Regions from separate parts of the Paenibacillus sp. 01T47 genome, predicted to be linked through region 2. Evidence: riboswitches for the same ligand, from Rfam matches in the RefSeq annotation. Region 2 holds a riboswitch; each other region holds the start of a gene.
What was found. A riboswitch is a leader RNA that binds a small molecule or an ion and turns the genes downstream of it on or off. The one in region 2 is predicted to bind ZMP and ZTP.
Positions count from the first base shown of each region.

Region 1: another riboswitch for ZMP and ZTP. It lies ahead of rpiB (ribose 5-phosphate isomerase B); the one in region 2 lies ahead of AC1DOV_RS26485 (bifunctional 5,10-methylenetetrahydrofolate dehydrogenase/5,10-methenyltetrahydrofolate cyclohydrolase).
Region 3: another riboswitch for ZMP and ZTP. It lies ahead of AC1DOV_RS08960 (IMP cyclohydrolase); the one in region 2 lies ahead of AC1DOV_RS26485 (bifunctional 5,10-methylenetetrahydrofolate dehydrogenase/5,10-methenyltetrahydrofolate cyclohydrolase).

Region 1 is NZ_JBFTPA010000008.1:134,699-139,556, reverse strand. It holds gene AC1DOV_RS17945 (serine hydroxymethyltransferase) at 327-1,574, opposite strand; gene AC1DOV_RS17940 (TIGR01440 family protein) at 1,673-2,278, opposite strand; gene rpiB (ribose 5-phosphate isomerase B) at 2,295-2,753, opposite strand; ZMP/ZTP riboswitch at 2,852-2,932, opposite strand; gene AC1DOV_RS17930 (low molecular weight protein arginine phosphatase) at 3,016-3,594, opposite strand; gene AC1DOV_RS17925 (manganese efflux pump MntP) at 3,737-4,297, opposite strand; gene AC1DOV_RS17920 (L-threonylcarbamoyladenylate synthase) at 4,421-4,858, opposite strand, start outside.
Region 2 is NZ_JBFTPA010000017.1:121,162-126,019, forward strand. It holds gene AC1DOV_RS26475 (5'-nucleotidase C-terminal domain-containing protein) at 1-856, shown strand, start outside; gene AC1DOV_RS26480 (sugar-binding transcriptional regulator) at 1,027-1,983, shown strand; gene AC1DOV_RS26485 (bifunctional 5,10-methylenetetrahydrofolate dehydrogenase/5,10-methenyltetrahydrofolate cyclohydrolase) at 2,061-2,906, opposite strand; ZMP/ZTP riboswitch at 2,972-3,050, opposite strand; gene AC1DOV_RS26490 (ABC transporter ATP-binding protein) at 3,232-4,858, shown strand, end outside.
Region 3 is NZ_JBFTPA010000003.1:347,142-351,999, reverse strand. It holds gene AC1DOV_RS08965 (hypothetical protein) at 1-148, opposite strand, end outside; gene AC1DOV_RS08960 (IMP cyclohydrolase) at 403-1,116, opposite strand; ZMP/ZTP riboswitch at 1,176-1,255, opposite strand; gene AC1DOV_RS08955 (S-layer homology domain-containing protein) at 1,485-2,723, opposite strand; gene AC1DOV_RS08950 (DEAD/DEAH box helicase) at 2,836-4,254, opposite strand; gene AC1DOV_RS08945 (SDR family NAD(P)-dependent oxidoreductase) at 4,280-4,858, opposite strand, start outside.

The sequences.
Region 1 (4,858 bases), on a different contig from region 2:
ACTTAAAAATACAGATTAAATTGAAAATCCTTTATATTTCCATTTTATTTTAAATTACATATATATTCCACAAATATATAACGTGTTTTTTCGGTATTTATACTATAACATAAATAATAACGACCATTATATTTAATTATTATTTTTCGATCGTGCAAAATGAACGTTTTTTCATTTCAACATTGACGTTTGCTCATTTATTCCACTCAGCTTCTAACTGTATTATTTTTTTTAGATATATTATTTATGTACGGCATATAATCAAAAAAAGACCTATTCATGCATATGCACAAATAGGTCTTTTTTTATTAATAATATATTTATGATTAGTAAGTCATACCAGGGTAAAGTGGATATTGTGCCGTAAGATCACGAACCATGCCGCGCGCTTTGGAGAGCACCTCTTGATCTTGAGGGCTGTTAAGCACAAGTGCAATAACCTCAGCAATAACCTTCATTGCGTTCTCTTCCATGCCGCGAGCTGTCGCTGCAGGTGTACCAATACGAATACCGGATGTTACAAACGGGCTTGTTGGATCAAACGGAATGGCATTTTTGTTAACCGTAATGCCTACTTCATCAAGCACATGTTCTGCTACTTTTCCTGTAATGTTCAGATTGCGTGTGTCGAGCAGCATCAAGTGATTGTCTGTTCCGCCAGATACGATATTAAAGCCTTTTGCAACAAGCTCTTCCGAAAGAACTTTAGCGTTCTTAACAACTTGGGTTGCGTATTGCTTGAATTCAGGTTGAAGCGCCTCGCCGAAAGCTACTGCTTTAGCAGCGATAATGTGCATCAAAGGACCGCCTTGCGAGCCTGGGAAAACTGCTTTATCAATCGCAGCAGCCCAAGGTTGGCGACAAAGGATCATACCGCCGCGAGGTCCGCGAAGGGTTTTGTGCGTTGTAGTTGTTACAAAATGCGCATGAGGCACTGGGCTCGGGTGAAGGCCTGCAGCAACCAAACCAGCGATGTGAGCCATATCAACCATAAACAATGCGCCTACATCATTAGCAATTTTGCCAAGCTTCTCGAAATCGATTGTGCGCGGATATGCACTAGCGCCTGCAACGATCAAACGAGGACGGTGCTTGAAAGCAAGCTTGCGAACTTCTTCATAATCAATAGTGAAGGAATCTTCTTGTACACCATATGCAACAAAGTTATAAAGCAATCCAGATGCATTAACAGGGCTGCCGTGTGTCAAATGTCCGCCATGTGCTAGATTCATACCAAGCACAGTGTCGCCAGGCTGCAAAGCTGCAAGGTAAACAGCCATGTTCGCTTGTGCGCCGGAGTGTGGTTGCACGTTCGCGTGCTCAGCGCCAAAAAGCTCTTTTGCACGGTTGCGGGCAATATCCTCAACGATGTCAACATGCTCACAACCGCCATAGAAACGTTTGCTTGGGTAACCTTCTGCATATTTGTTCGTCAAAACGCTTCCCATAGCTTCCAATACCGCTTCGCTAACGATGTTCTCGGATGCGATAAGCTCGATATTGTCACGTTGACGAGTAAGTTCTAGTCCTAGAGCTTTCAATACTTCTGGGTCTTGTTTGCGCAAATTTTCCATGATTAAATTCCTCCTCAAATTAGATACCCTTTATCAAGCAAAAACGTCTTCGGTGTCCTTTAGACGCTGAAAATCAAAAAATTATGGCTATAAATCAACTATTCGCAAGTTCCAGCAGATTGCTCTACCGTTAGATTCTCGCTAAGCTCGTATACTGCTCGGGAGCCGCCTATTAACTTTGGCCTTGTGATAGCCATCGTGACATGCGCTCCGCCAATTTCACGAATCGTCGGACGAACGGGAACAGCCACCCGCTTCAAATGCATACCGATAAACGTATCACCAATATCGATGCCCGCATGCGCCTGCACCGTTTCCACCAAACAAGGCTCCTTCAGCTGACGATAGGCATAGGCTGCCATGGAACCGCCCGCTTTAGGCACTGGCACTGCACCTACAATATCAAGCCCCAATCGTTCTGCGGAAGCTTGATCAATGACAAGCGCGCGATTCAGATGCTCACAGCATTGATAAACGGGAATAAAGCCAACTTCGCTGCGAACCGTTTCAACGCCTGCGTAAATTTGTGCAGCCGTTTCAATGGTGCCCGAAGTCCCGATGCGATGACCAAGCACCTCACTAGTACTTACACCGATTACTAGCAGCTGACTCATACCAAGCTTGCCTGCCGCTGCCAGTTCCCGAACAATTTGCTCAACCTGTTCTGCAATGCTTCCTAGCTGTACGTTTTCGTCTACGTTCATTGCGAATGCCCCCTAATTAGGACTGGCTGCTGTACTGTTCTTCAATTTGTTTCACTTTACTAACACGACCGACATGACGTTCTCCATTTGAGAACGGCGTTTCAAGCCATATGCGAATAATTTCGAGTGCCACTCCAGGACCGATCACTCGTTCCCCAAGCGCCAAAACATTAGTATCATTATGCTCCCGAGTGGCTTTGGCTGAGAACATATCATTCACAAGCGCACAGCGGATGCCGCGTACTTTATTAGCCGCAATCGACATGCCGATACCTGTTCCACAAATGAGTATACCGCGCTCTGCTTTGCCGCTCGTAACAAGGTCGCATACGGGCAATGCATAGTCCGGATAATCGACGGATTGGTCACAGTTGCAACCAAGATCTTCAATTTCATGACCAAGCGATTGAAGAAACGGTACAACTTCATCCTTCAAACGATAACCTGCATGGTCAGCACCAATAGCAATTTTCAACGCAAAAGACCTCCTTAGAAATGAAACATCACAGTGCTAGTATACCTATTTTTGCCCAAAAAGACGAAAAAAGAGCAAGACATGCTTATTAGCATGCTGCTCTTTGCCCAGGCGACCGGCCGTATATTCCGATGCTCCACCGTGGTTACCCACTTCCGTCGCCAGTTACATCGGAAACCGTATATTGTCATTTTATTATATCTTATACAGCTGCAAAAATCAATCGAATGGAAGCAAAAATGGCTTCTGCAACCCTAAATACTTATCTTTTGGCAAGCTTGTCCAGCAGCTTGACGAGCGCGTCCTCTATTTCATTAGCACTGCTGCTGTATATAGCAAGCGAGCCTCCAAAAGGATCAACGATGTCAAAGCTCGGTATGCGACGCTCCAGCTCAAGCAATCGTCTTCTCTCGCCAGTCGTCAGCTGTTGGCCAAGCGCCTGCTTCATATGAAGCTCTGTATAGAGCTGCTCCAGCTCCTCAATATCCGCGAGCACTTGAGCGTCTTGATTTGCATATTCCTTTAACGTATAGATTTTGTCGACCGCTTCGGGATGCCATTGCAGCAAACCGCGCTTATGATTGACCGTCATTGTCAAAATAATATCAGCCCAACCAACCGCCTCGCTCGTCAGCGCCAGCGACGTGCTCTTATGCTCGATGTCCCGCTGCCTAAGAGTCTCCACAGCATGAGCTGACACAGGCAGTCCATCAATAGTAGATATGCCTGCGGAGCGAACGGCTACGGTGATCCCTCTCAGAGCAGCCATTCGGCGAAGCATAGCCTCTGCCATCGGTGAGCGGCATGTATTGCCTGTACATACAAATAAAATACGTTTCACACTGCCAACTCCTTTTTGCACGTTATTCCAAGCTGTTCAACGATTAAGCGAAAACACCTGCAGCGTTCCTTAGATGCTAAAGCAGCTTTGACTTGAAATTTAAAATAAGACTGCAATATTGTTCTGCTTTCTTACTTATATTCTAAAAGATAAACAAGATGCCGAACACGAACAAAATTCCTCCGCCTATGGCCTCGCCATATTCGCCAAGCTGACCGCTGACTTTACGCCCCAGCATTAAACCACATATCGACATCAGCCCGCCGAGCAGACCGATAAGTAAAACCGTCATCAACATGTTTGCAGCGAACATCCCAAGCGTAATGCCTACTGAGAACGAGTCGATACTGACGCTAAGCGAAAGCACGAGCAAGCCCCAAAAAGATTTATGGTCAAAAGATTGAACCGCCTCGCCGCGCAGCGAGCTATAAATCATATGTCCGCCGAGCAGCACTAGCAAAATGCCTGCCGCAGTCGTGGCTACATCTCCAAGCAAGGAGCCCACGTATTGACCTGTAAAAATACCTGCCAGCGGCATGATCATATGAAACAACGCAGTTACAATGCCCAGCTTCAAAATATCTCGCAGCCTTATGCCTTTGAGCCCTATGCCGAGCCCAAGAGAAAATGCGTCTAGACTGAGTGCCACCGCAATAATAAGCAGCGTCAAAAACTGTCCAGCTTGTAATTGTGCTTCAATCACAGCCTATCTCCCCCATGTCCGCTTGTAGTCTTTACCAAACATATGCGGACATGAGGACAAACATACTAGTGCGGTTTCAAGCTAATTCAGTTTCAAAAATGATCGTTCCCCTTAGAACACTTTCTATACACGAATAATTCGGTTTCCAGCCGCTTTGGCCAACCGATTCATAAGCGCTGCGCCGATCCCATGCTCCGTGCAGCCCTCTGCCCAAATACGCTGAGCGCCTGCCCCGTCAAAATCACGCAATGCGGCATAAAGCTGATGCGCTGCTGTGCCAAGCTCCGCCTCGCTGCCTAATGAGAAAACATGATCTGCATCGTAGCGATTCAATCTCTCTTCGAAAGCAAGTACGCCAGTTACCTCGCCGCGCATCTTTGCAGCTTCTACTTGATCTTGAATGTAAGCTGCGACAGCTTCAAAATGTCCTTGCACAAGCTCAAGCTCCCCTTGTGGCGCATAATGAGTATATTTCATGCCTGGTGATCGCGGAGCCGACTCCGGTTCTTCTATCGAGGCACTATCAATCAACGCATGGGGTGCCGCTTCTTGAAGCGCTTC
Region 2 (4,858 bases):
TGCTTATTATTTTGTAGCAACAAACTCATTTATGGCTAATGGCGGCGATTTCTATCGTTCGATGAAGCAAGCCAAAGATGCTGGACGCCAGCACGAAATGAATATTGTTGACTACGAGGTATTCTTGGAGTATATCAATCAATTAGGTACGATTAATGCAACGACAGAAGGACGTATTGTTGATGTGAATGTTGTAGTTCCAACACCTACTCCAACACCAACAACACCGCCGGTGACAACACCGACGCCGACACCAACGCCAACACCGACGACACCGCCGGTGACGACACCAACACCGACGCCAACCATCACATTTAGTGATGTACGCGGCCACTGGGCTGCAGATGCTATATCGAAGGCAGTGGAAATTGGGTTTGTTAATGGGTATGGAGACGGTACGTTCCACCCTGGAGACACAGCAACAAGAGCACAATTTATTACAATGGTTGGCAGAGCGCTGAAGCTTGAATCGTCGACAAGCAAGCTGGACTTTGCAGATGCGGGTCAAGTTCCTGCATGGGCACGCTCCTTCTTTGCACAGCTTATCGAGGATAAGGTCATTGCGGGCTACGAGGATAATACGCTTCGACCATCAAGTGAATTAACAAGAACGGAAATGACCGTAATTCTTGTTCGCGCACTAGGCATTAAAGTTGATCCGAAGGCGAAGCCGACGTTTGCTGATTTGAGTGACATTCCTGTATGGGCTCGTCCTTATATCGCTGCGGCACAAGCCGAAGGACTAGTAGCAGGCATGGGCGGCAATAAATTTGCACCTAAGAAAAATGCAACAAGAGCAGATGTGGTTACACTGATTTTGTCCGCACTAGAGTATGAAGGAAGAAACGGAATTTAATTAAGCAAAAGCGTCCCATTCCACTTGTTATGAGTGGGGGGGACGTTTTTTTTAGTAAGATTTGTTGTTTTCATACAAAGAAGGCGACACTTCATTTGAAACCTATGTTAAATTAGAGGGAGTAGATACCGTTTGCATTTCTAGACATAAATAGAAAGAGTGAAACTTGGATGGCTGATGATCGACTGGATGATAAGCTTAGCAAAATGATTGATGTAGCAAGGCTGTATTATGAACTGGATTATAATCAGGAAGAAATCGCTCAGAAGCTGGGGGTATCGCGCCCTACGATATCAAGATTTTTACAGCAGGCGAAGGATGAGGGGTATGTTCAAATAAAAATCGTACACCCGAACGAAAACAATTTTGTTCTGGCGAATCGATTGGAAGCGAAGTTTGGGCTGAAAAAAGCGGTTATCGTTTCTGTGCCTCAGTATGAGGACAGCATCGTAAAAAAGTATATTGGCGAAGCGGCAGCGAACTATTTATACGATACGGTAAAAGATGGCGATATCATTGCGACAACGTGGGGAACGACGCTCTTTCAAATGGCTTCTCAGCTTAAGGATAAGCCGGTTCGCGACGTAAAGGTCGTGCAGCTCAACGGCGGGGTTAGCCATTCGGAAACCAATACATACGCTTATGAAATTGTTCATTTATTCGGCAAGGCTTTCCATACGATACCTTACTTTATTCCGCTGCCGGCGCTTGTTGACCATGAGGTTGTGAAGCGGACGATTGAATCGGATCGCCATATCCGCAATATTTTGGAGCTAGGGAAGCTTTCTAATATTGCCGTTGTAACCGTAGGAGCACCTACGGATGATTCTGTATTAATTAGAGCCAATTATTTCACAGATTCAGATCTGGAAATTATTCGCGAGAAAGCAGCTGGCGATATATGCTCACGCTATATCGATATTACAGGCAATATTTGTTCAACACTCATGAACCAGCGCACGATTGGAATCAGTCTCGATGAACTGAAACGCAAGGACCAGTCGATACTTGTGGCAGGCGGAGCGAAGAAGGTAGATGGCATTTATGGCGCGCTGCGCGGCGGCTACACGAATGTACTCATTACCGATCAGTTTACAGCGAGGTATTTATTAGAACGGGATGTGTAGACATCCCATAGAACAAACGAGGGGATCTTAGCTGCAAAGCGGCAAATAAGATCCCCTCGTTTTTCTTCCTATATCTCTTATTGAAGTGCAAATCGCTCAGCGGAGTCAACCGTATGCTTCAGAAGCGTGGCGATCGTAACAGGACCTACGCCTGCAGGCACAGGGGTGATCGCACTTGCTTTTGCTAGGCATGCCTCGTAGTCAACGTCCCCAATATTCCCTTTGTTGTACCCTGCATCAAGTACTACAGCGCCATCGCGAATCCATTCGCCTTGAATAAAGCTTGGTTTGCCGACTGCAGCAACGACGATATCGGCAAGACGCAATAGCTCCGCTAAATTTTCTGTTTTGGAATGACAGGTTGTTACGGTTGCATTGCGGTTCAGCAGCATCTGAGAAACGGGTTTGCCTAGAATCGGGCTTCGTCCAACGACGACGGCATGTTTGCCTTCGACCTTGATTTCATAGTAATCAAGAATAGCCATAATAGCAGCAGGGGTACATGACGGATACTGGGCATAACCAAATGCATTTTGAGCAAAACCTAACGCGGTTACACCATCAACATCCTTATGGATACTAATCGCTTCAAAGGCAGCACGCTCATCAATTTGATGCGGTACAGGGTGCTGCAAGAGGATGCCGTGAATAAGCGGGTCTTCATTAAGCTGCAAAATAACGTCAATTAAATCATCCGTTGAAATGTTTTTGTTCAAATGAATACGTTTGGAATCAATGCCAAGCCGCTTGCATGCATTGCCCTTCATTCGAACGTAGGTTTCAGACGCAGGGTCATCGCCCACCAGTATCGTCGCTAAGCATGGAATGATTCCCCGCTTGCTAAGAATCTCAACTCTTTCTTTCAGCTGCTCTTTAATCGCATCGGCCACAATGGCTCCATCCAAAATCAGTTTCTCGGTCATCTTCTACCTCAGCCCCTTATAAATAAATGTTAAAAAAACATAAAAAGGCAAGGGGTATGTCCCCTTACCTTTGCCCAGGCGTACGGCTAATGATCTGTGCGCTTCCTCATGGTTGCCCATGTTCCGCCAGTTACGCACAGCTTTTAAATGGTATTTTGATTTTAACAGGTGGAAAGTTCAAAAGCGAGTCATTAACATTATTTTATGATTATTTAGGTGTAGAAACGAGAGGATGGATGCTATAATTACTTTATCAAGAGGGAGCGGGTCGCGCTGCCCTCTTTATTGCAGTTTGCGCAAAATGATGGGAGATTGAGGTGGTAAGTTGTTAAAGCTCACTAGATTTTTGAGGAAATATTGGCTGAGCGCTGTGCTGGCACCGCTGTTTATGCTGCTAGAGGTGGTCATGGATTTGCTGCAGCCGCGATTCATGGCGAGCATTGTGAATGAGGGCATTATAGCAGGTGATCTCACAGCAATCGCGAGCACCGCGCCCAAAATGCTGATCGCCGCATTGATCGGACTAATCGCAGGTGTCGGCTGCACGGTGTTCTCGACGATAGCATCGCAAAACTTTGGGGCTGATCTGAGGCAGGAGCTGTTTCAAAAAATACAGTCGCTGTCGCTTCGATCGCTTGACCGTTTTGGTTCAGGCTCCATCGTGACGAGACTGACGGGTGATGTCACACAAATTCAGAACTTAGTATTGCTGCTGCTCCGCGTATTTGCACGCAGTTCATTCATTATTATCGGCAGTCTGATCATGGCTTTTGTCATCAGCCCGCGCCTGTCTATTATTTTGCTCGCAATGATACCCTTATTAGCTCTCTTCCTCATCATTACAACTCGGATTACCGTCCCTTTGTTTTCAATGATGCAGCATCGGCTTGATCAAGTGAATACCGTTATGCAAGAAAATTTGTCCGGTATCCGCGTTGTGAAAGCATTTGTTCGGTCCGATTACGAGGAAGAACGTTTTAATGAAACAAACTCAAATCTACTGCATGCCAGTCTAAAAGCAGCTAAGATCGTTGCGCTTAATACGCCGCTTGTGTCGATCATTCTTAATTTTAGTATTGTAGCTGCATTATGGTATGGGGGAATGCTCTCTGAGCACGGGGCGCTGTCAGTGGGAAGTCTCGCCGCCTTTTTAACTTATATTACACAGCTTCTCTTTTCTACTCTAGGACTAGGAAATCAATTGATTGCAATCTCTCGGGCCAAGGCTTCTGCTGATCGCATCAATGAGATACTGGAGGTTCCGGCAGATAAATGGACAGCTGAACGAAAAGCTAACGAGCAGTCCAAAAAAATTCAAGCTGGCAGAATAACTTTTGACCATGTGAGCTTCGGCTATGAAGGCTCGGAGAAAAACATACTTCACGACATAGATCTGAATATAGAGCCGGGCGAGACGATTGGGATCGTAGGGATAAACGGCTCAGGAAAATCAACGCTGGTCAGCCTCATTCCAAGGTTTTATGAAGCGACAGAGGGAATGATCCGCATTGATTCCTATCCGATTAACGAGATCGCTTCTGCAGAGCTGCATGGCCAAATCGGAATGGTGCTCCAGCAGGCGCATCTGTTCAGTGGAACCATTCGTGACAATATCAGCTATGGCAAGCCGGATGCGAGTCAGGATGAAATAGAGGCAGCAGCCAAGGCAGCTGAGGCTCATGCATTCATTATGAAGCTGGAGAATGGCTATGATACGCTGCTTGGCCAGCGCGGGGTCAATCTGTCCGGCGGCCAAAAGCAGCGGTTGTCCATTGCTAGGACGTTGCTGCTGAAACCCAAAATTGTGATCCTTGATGATTGTACAAGCGCGGTTGATTTGAGAACGGATTTACTCATACGCAAATCGTTGCAAGAGATTATGAAGAGCAGCACTTGTCTTATCATTGGTCAGCGAATTGCATCCGTACAGCAGGCAAATCGGATTATCGTGC
Region 3 (4,858 bases), on a different contig from region 2:
AATGATTCTCTTCTTTTGCTTCGGTAACAATTGCAGCGTTGTCCTTCACCGCAGGCGCACCTTGCGCCTGTTTGGCAGATACGACAACATAGGTTAGGGCTGAGAAGGCTACTGTTGCAGAAATTAATGTTAGTGTTAGTTTTTTCATGATTGTAAACATCCCTTTCGCTTCGCTCTTTGAGCTTTTTTGTTTTTTTGGATAAAAAAAGGAGACCCAACAAGGCGCAGAACTGCGCTCCTATTGAATCTCTGGTGGTCCAGTAGATTATCTTCTTTTGTCATCCTACAAAATGGTTTTTCAACTCACTTTGAATATATTCCTATATTATTCCTCAAAAACGACCCTGTCAACGATTATTTAAATTTTTCCCATCGTTTTTGTCGGAATTAATTATAGAGACACTAAAACGTCTGATTTTTATTTATTATTTTAAATTCCACCTTACGATCATCGGTATGAATAAACTTCACAAGCAATGAAATTTTATGATCTGCGTTTATGCTGCTCCAGTAAAATTGAGCCGTTTCATCCATTGAATCAAATAAAGGAACCTCCAGCGGTTCACCTTCAAAAGATCTCAAAATACCATTTTCTTCACCTTTATAAGTGTGAATGCAATGACCTATCCCTTTTGTAAAAGAGTCGTAATGAAAGAAATGACGGATGCAAAATGACGGATCGTTTTGCCTTGTTTTCAAAATGGACAAGCTGTACACAGCTGATTCAGTATCAATAATACCGGAAATACGTGGTGTATAATGGGGAGCATCCGGTTCAAACTTTCTGCTTTTTAATGCATCTTCAAACGTTTCTTTTTTGCCATACGCTTCATAGATGGTTTCCGTCTGATCTCCATTGGAAATGATGTGCATCCCATTAATACTCTTTATCGGATTATAAATAATCAATGAAGGGTCTTCCATTTTTGCCGCATCATATGCTCTATTTTTTACAAACTGCTCATTACGCTCAAAGATTCGGTTGCGACTGTTCACGCTTCTGCCCATTATCCAATACACTTGAACATAGTGTTTTCCTGACGGGCTCATCCCCACGATTATCGTTCTACCAGGATACGGATTATTAAATAACTGATCTTCATAGGACTGCAACATACTCACCTCAACCTTTTTATTTTATCTGAAAATAAAAAAAGTATTTGATCATTGATCAAATACTTTGCCCAGGCGCACGACATATGAAATAGGTGCTCCCTCGTGGTCATCCACGTTTACGCCAGTTGCACCTACCTAAAATTTACATTTATTATAGTTCGATATCGCAATTGAAATCAAGCTCTATTACAGACTAACTATGAAAGTTAACGCGTATATTTTCTAACGAATTGTATCGTGCTTATTATGCAGAAAACTAAGCGCTGCTGGATTCGCAAGCTATAATTTTGATTGTTGAGCAATGAAAAAAGGGCTGTTCCAAAAGTAGAAAAATCCACTTTCAGGACAGCCCTTCACTTATATAAACCTTATTTCACTTCAATTGATTTAACTGTACCATTGTCGCCTTTTACTTGTACATATTGACCAGCCTTCAGCTGCGAGGAGTCACCTGTGATGACTACACTTGGATCAATGCTGAATGTTGTGACAACTGCCTGTGAGTTTTCATATCGAGTAATGAGAGAAACCGTCGTCAATTTCGCCTGATTGTTGAACGTTAATGTATTAATAATTCCGTTCTCCGAGAAAGCTGTACTAACAGGAGCCGACTTCGTTACTTCAATAAATACGATACGATTGAGATACGTACGAACGAGTACCTCATCACCTGCTCGGAGTGAGCTCACTGGCGATTTTTTATCATCTCGGAAAATAAACACATTCGAGTCTAATGCTAGTGAAACCTCCGTGTTATCTCCTTTAACAACCGTCAACTTGCCATCAGCAGGAGCTGCTTTTAGCTTGCCTATAATGGCTTGTGCATCATGATTAGGCATTTCCGTATCTGTGCGATCGAGAAGCGCTGCCAGCTCTGCACGGGTTACTGGTTGATTAGGACGGAAAGTTTTTCCATTCTTATCATTGTAGCCGGTAATAATACCTTTCTTCAAAGCAAGAGCAACATAACCTACAGATCCAGCAGGGATCTCTTTTGCATCCTTAAAGTCAAGCTTCGTATTATTGAGCGCCTTCGCTTCGTCTTCCAGTTTAAGCGCTTTTACGAGAAGAATCGTAGACCATAGTCTTGTCGCGTTTGCTTCCGGTTTCACTTCCGATTCAGTCTCAGAGAATAGATCGTTCTCCAGCGCTACTGCAACGTAACCAACAGCCCAAGGGTATTTTTTTGCGATTTTATCCCCATCATTAAATTGCAAGTCCGTTTTCATTTTATCTGCTGATTCCGCTTGTGAGCGAAGACCCATCAATCTGACAGCAGCAGTCAACGTTTCAATACGGTTGATTTTCTGATTAGGCTTAAATGTACCATCCTCGTAGCCAGTAAATACGCCCTTCGACGCTAACCGCATAATGTATTCCATAGCCCACTTCAGATCGTCCTCATCTTGAAATTGCCATGTTACTTTATGTTTATCGTCCTTGTCATACTTGTCATCCTTGTCCTCATGACGGCCTTTATCATCATTACGATCGCCATCATGCCCTTTGCCTTTACCGCCATCTGCAAAAGCTGACGTCGCACCGCCTGCAAGCATTAGCAGCGCAAGCGAAGAAATTGCTGTCTTTTTCCACATGGTTTGTTTCATCAAGAAAGCCACACTCCTTTTTCGATTGCGGGTTTTGCCGCATTTTTTACCTTCGCCCATACGTTTCGGGAGAGGCAGATCGATTTAAGAGGGTGGCTTTCAAAATAAATTTTTATGATTGTTCCTTATCGGCCTCGCGTTTAGCTTTCAACCACTTAGGAGCACCTTTGTTTTTGCCTTCGCGCTTTCGCTCCACTTTCTTAGGAGCAGGCTTCGCTGCTGGCTTTGGTTTCGGCGGAGCAGTTACTGCTTTCGTCTCTACAAGCTTCGTTTGTTTCGGAGCAGCAGCTGCACTTTTATTCTCTGCAGCTCGCTTCGTTTGCAACGCTTCTGAGCGATCTGCAAGCTTCGCTTCATGGCGAGCCGCAAACGGTTTTGTTGCTTCTCGCAGCTCTTCCTCGCTAAGAAGCTTTCCTCTGAACATTGTCCGTTCTGTCAATTCGATGCCCAGCTGCTTGCGGAATTTCTCCATAATAAACAGCTCCTGCGGCGTAACAATGGAGACGACTGTACCAGGACGTCCCATACGGCCCGTTCGTCCTGCACGATGCACATAATGATCCGCATCCGATGCAGGATCAAGCTGAATGACGAGCGGCAGACCTTCAATATCAAGGCCTCTAGCCGCAACATCCGTAGCTAGCAGCAGTTGGCAACGACCCTCGCGAAAACGTGTCAATGTTGCTGCACGGCGCTGTTTATCCGCATCCCCATACAAAGCCTCAACAGTAAAGCCTTCATAACTTAGCTTCGATTCCCAGTTGGAAATGTTGTCGGTATCATTTAGGAAAAGCAGCGCAGAGGTTGGGTTCAGCAAGCGTACAAGTCTTCTTGCCGTATCGGTTTTATCACGCTTGTCGCTAACGATAAAGTAATTATCGATCGTTTGTGATACGGTATGCTCCGGCGTAACCTGAATGCGTTCCGGGTTTTTCATCCAGCGTCCTTCAAAACGAGCCATTTGATCCGGATATGTCGCGGAGAAAAAAGCAATTTGGTGCTCTTTACCGACACTATGCAAAATGATCTCGACCTCTTTTGTCGAGCCGAGCTGAAATACTTGATCCGCTTCATCAACTACAACATTTTTCACATCATTCAGCTTGAGCTTGCGCAGCTTAAGCAATTCGTGAATTCGCCCTGGTGTTCCAATAACCAGCTGCGGGCGCAGCTTCAATTTCTCTACCTGCCGCTTTAATGCAGCTCCGCCAATCAATTGCTGTACGCGAATGTTCAGCGGCTCCGCGTACACTTCTGCTACACGAACAATTTGCATCGCAAGCTCCTGAGTTGGAGCCAAAATAATCGCTTGAATTGCGCTTGAATGCGAATTCAGCTTCTGAAGAAGCGGCAACAAATACGCAAGCGTTTTACCTGTACCCGTCTGCGACCTCGCTGAAACGTCGCTTCCTCCAAGCAATATCGGAATCGTATTTGCCTGTACATCCGTTGGTTCAATAATCCCATTTGCTGTGAGCTTATCCGACAGCAGTTCATTAATTCCTATTTCATACCATGTGTGCTTACTCATTTTTAATCCTCTCTCATTTAAACCTTTATTTTCGATTTAACATACCGCCGAATAGCCGATCAATGGTTCGCGGCAGCAATTGATATAGTTTAATACCAAAAGCTGCGGTTTTCGGCAGGTCAAGCTCGGCTTTTCTCCGCTCGATTAAACGAATGATTTTTTTGACTACATATTCTGGCTTCATCATAAACCAATTGACATTTTTAACGTAAGAGCCGGAAGGATCAGCCAGCGAGAAAAAAGGCGTATCTATTGGACCTGGATTAACCGCAGATACCTGAATTCCCTGCTCCCGAAGCTCCATGCGAAGCGCATTAGTAAAGCCAAGCACAGCATGCTTTGTGGCTGTGTAGCTGGTTGATTTGGCAGTGCCTATTTTGCCTGCTAAAGATGCTATGTTTACAATATGTCCGCTTCCTTGCTTCACCATATGAGGAACAACTGCCTTCGTGCAGCGTACGATGCCTAGGTAGTTCGTGTCCATCATTTGCTCAAAGCTTTCCACATTCATGCTCATAAAATTCTCGAATTTGCCGTAGCCAGCGTTGTTCAGCAATACATCTATTTTACCATATTCCGCAATGACAGCTTCTACTGTTCGCTT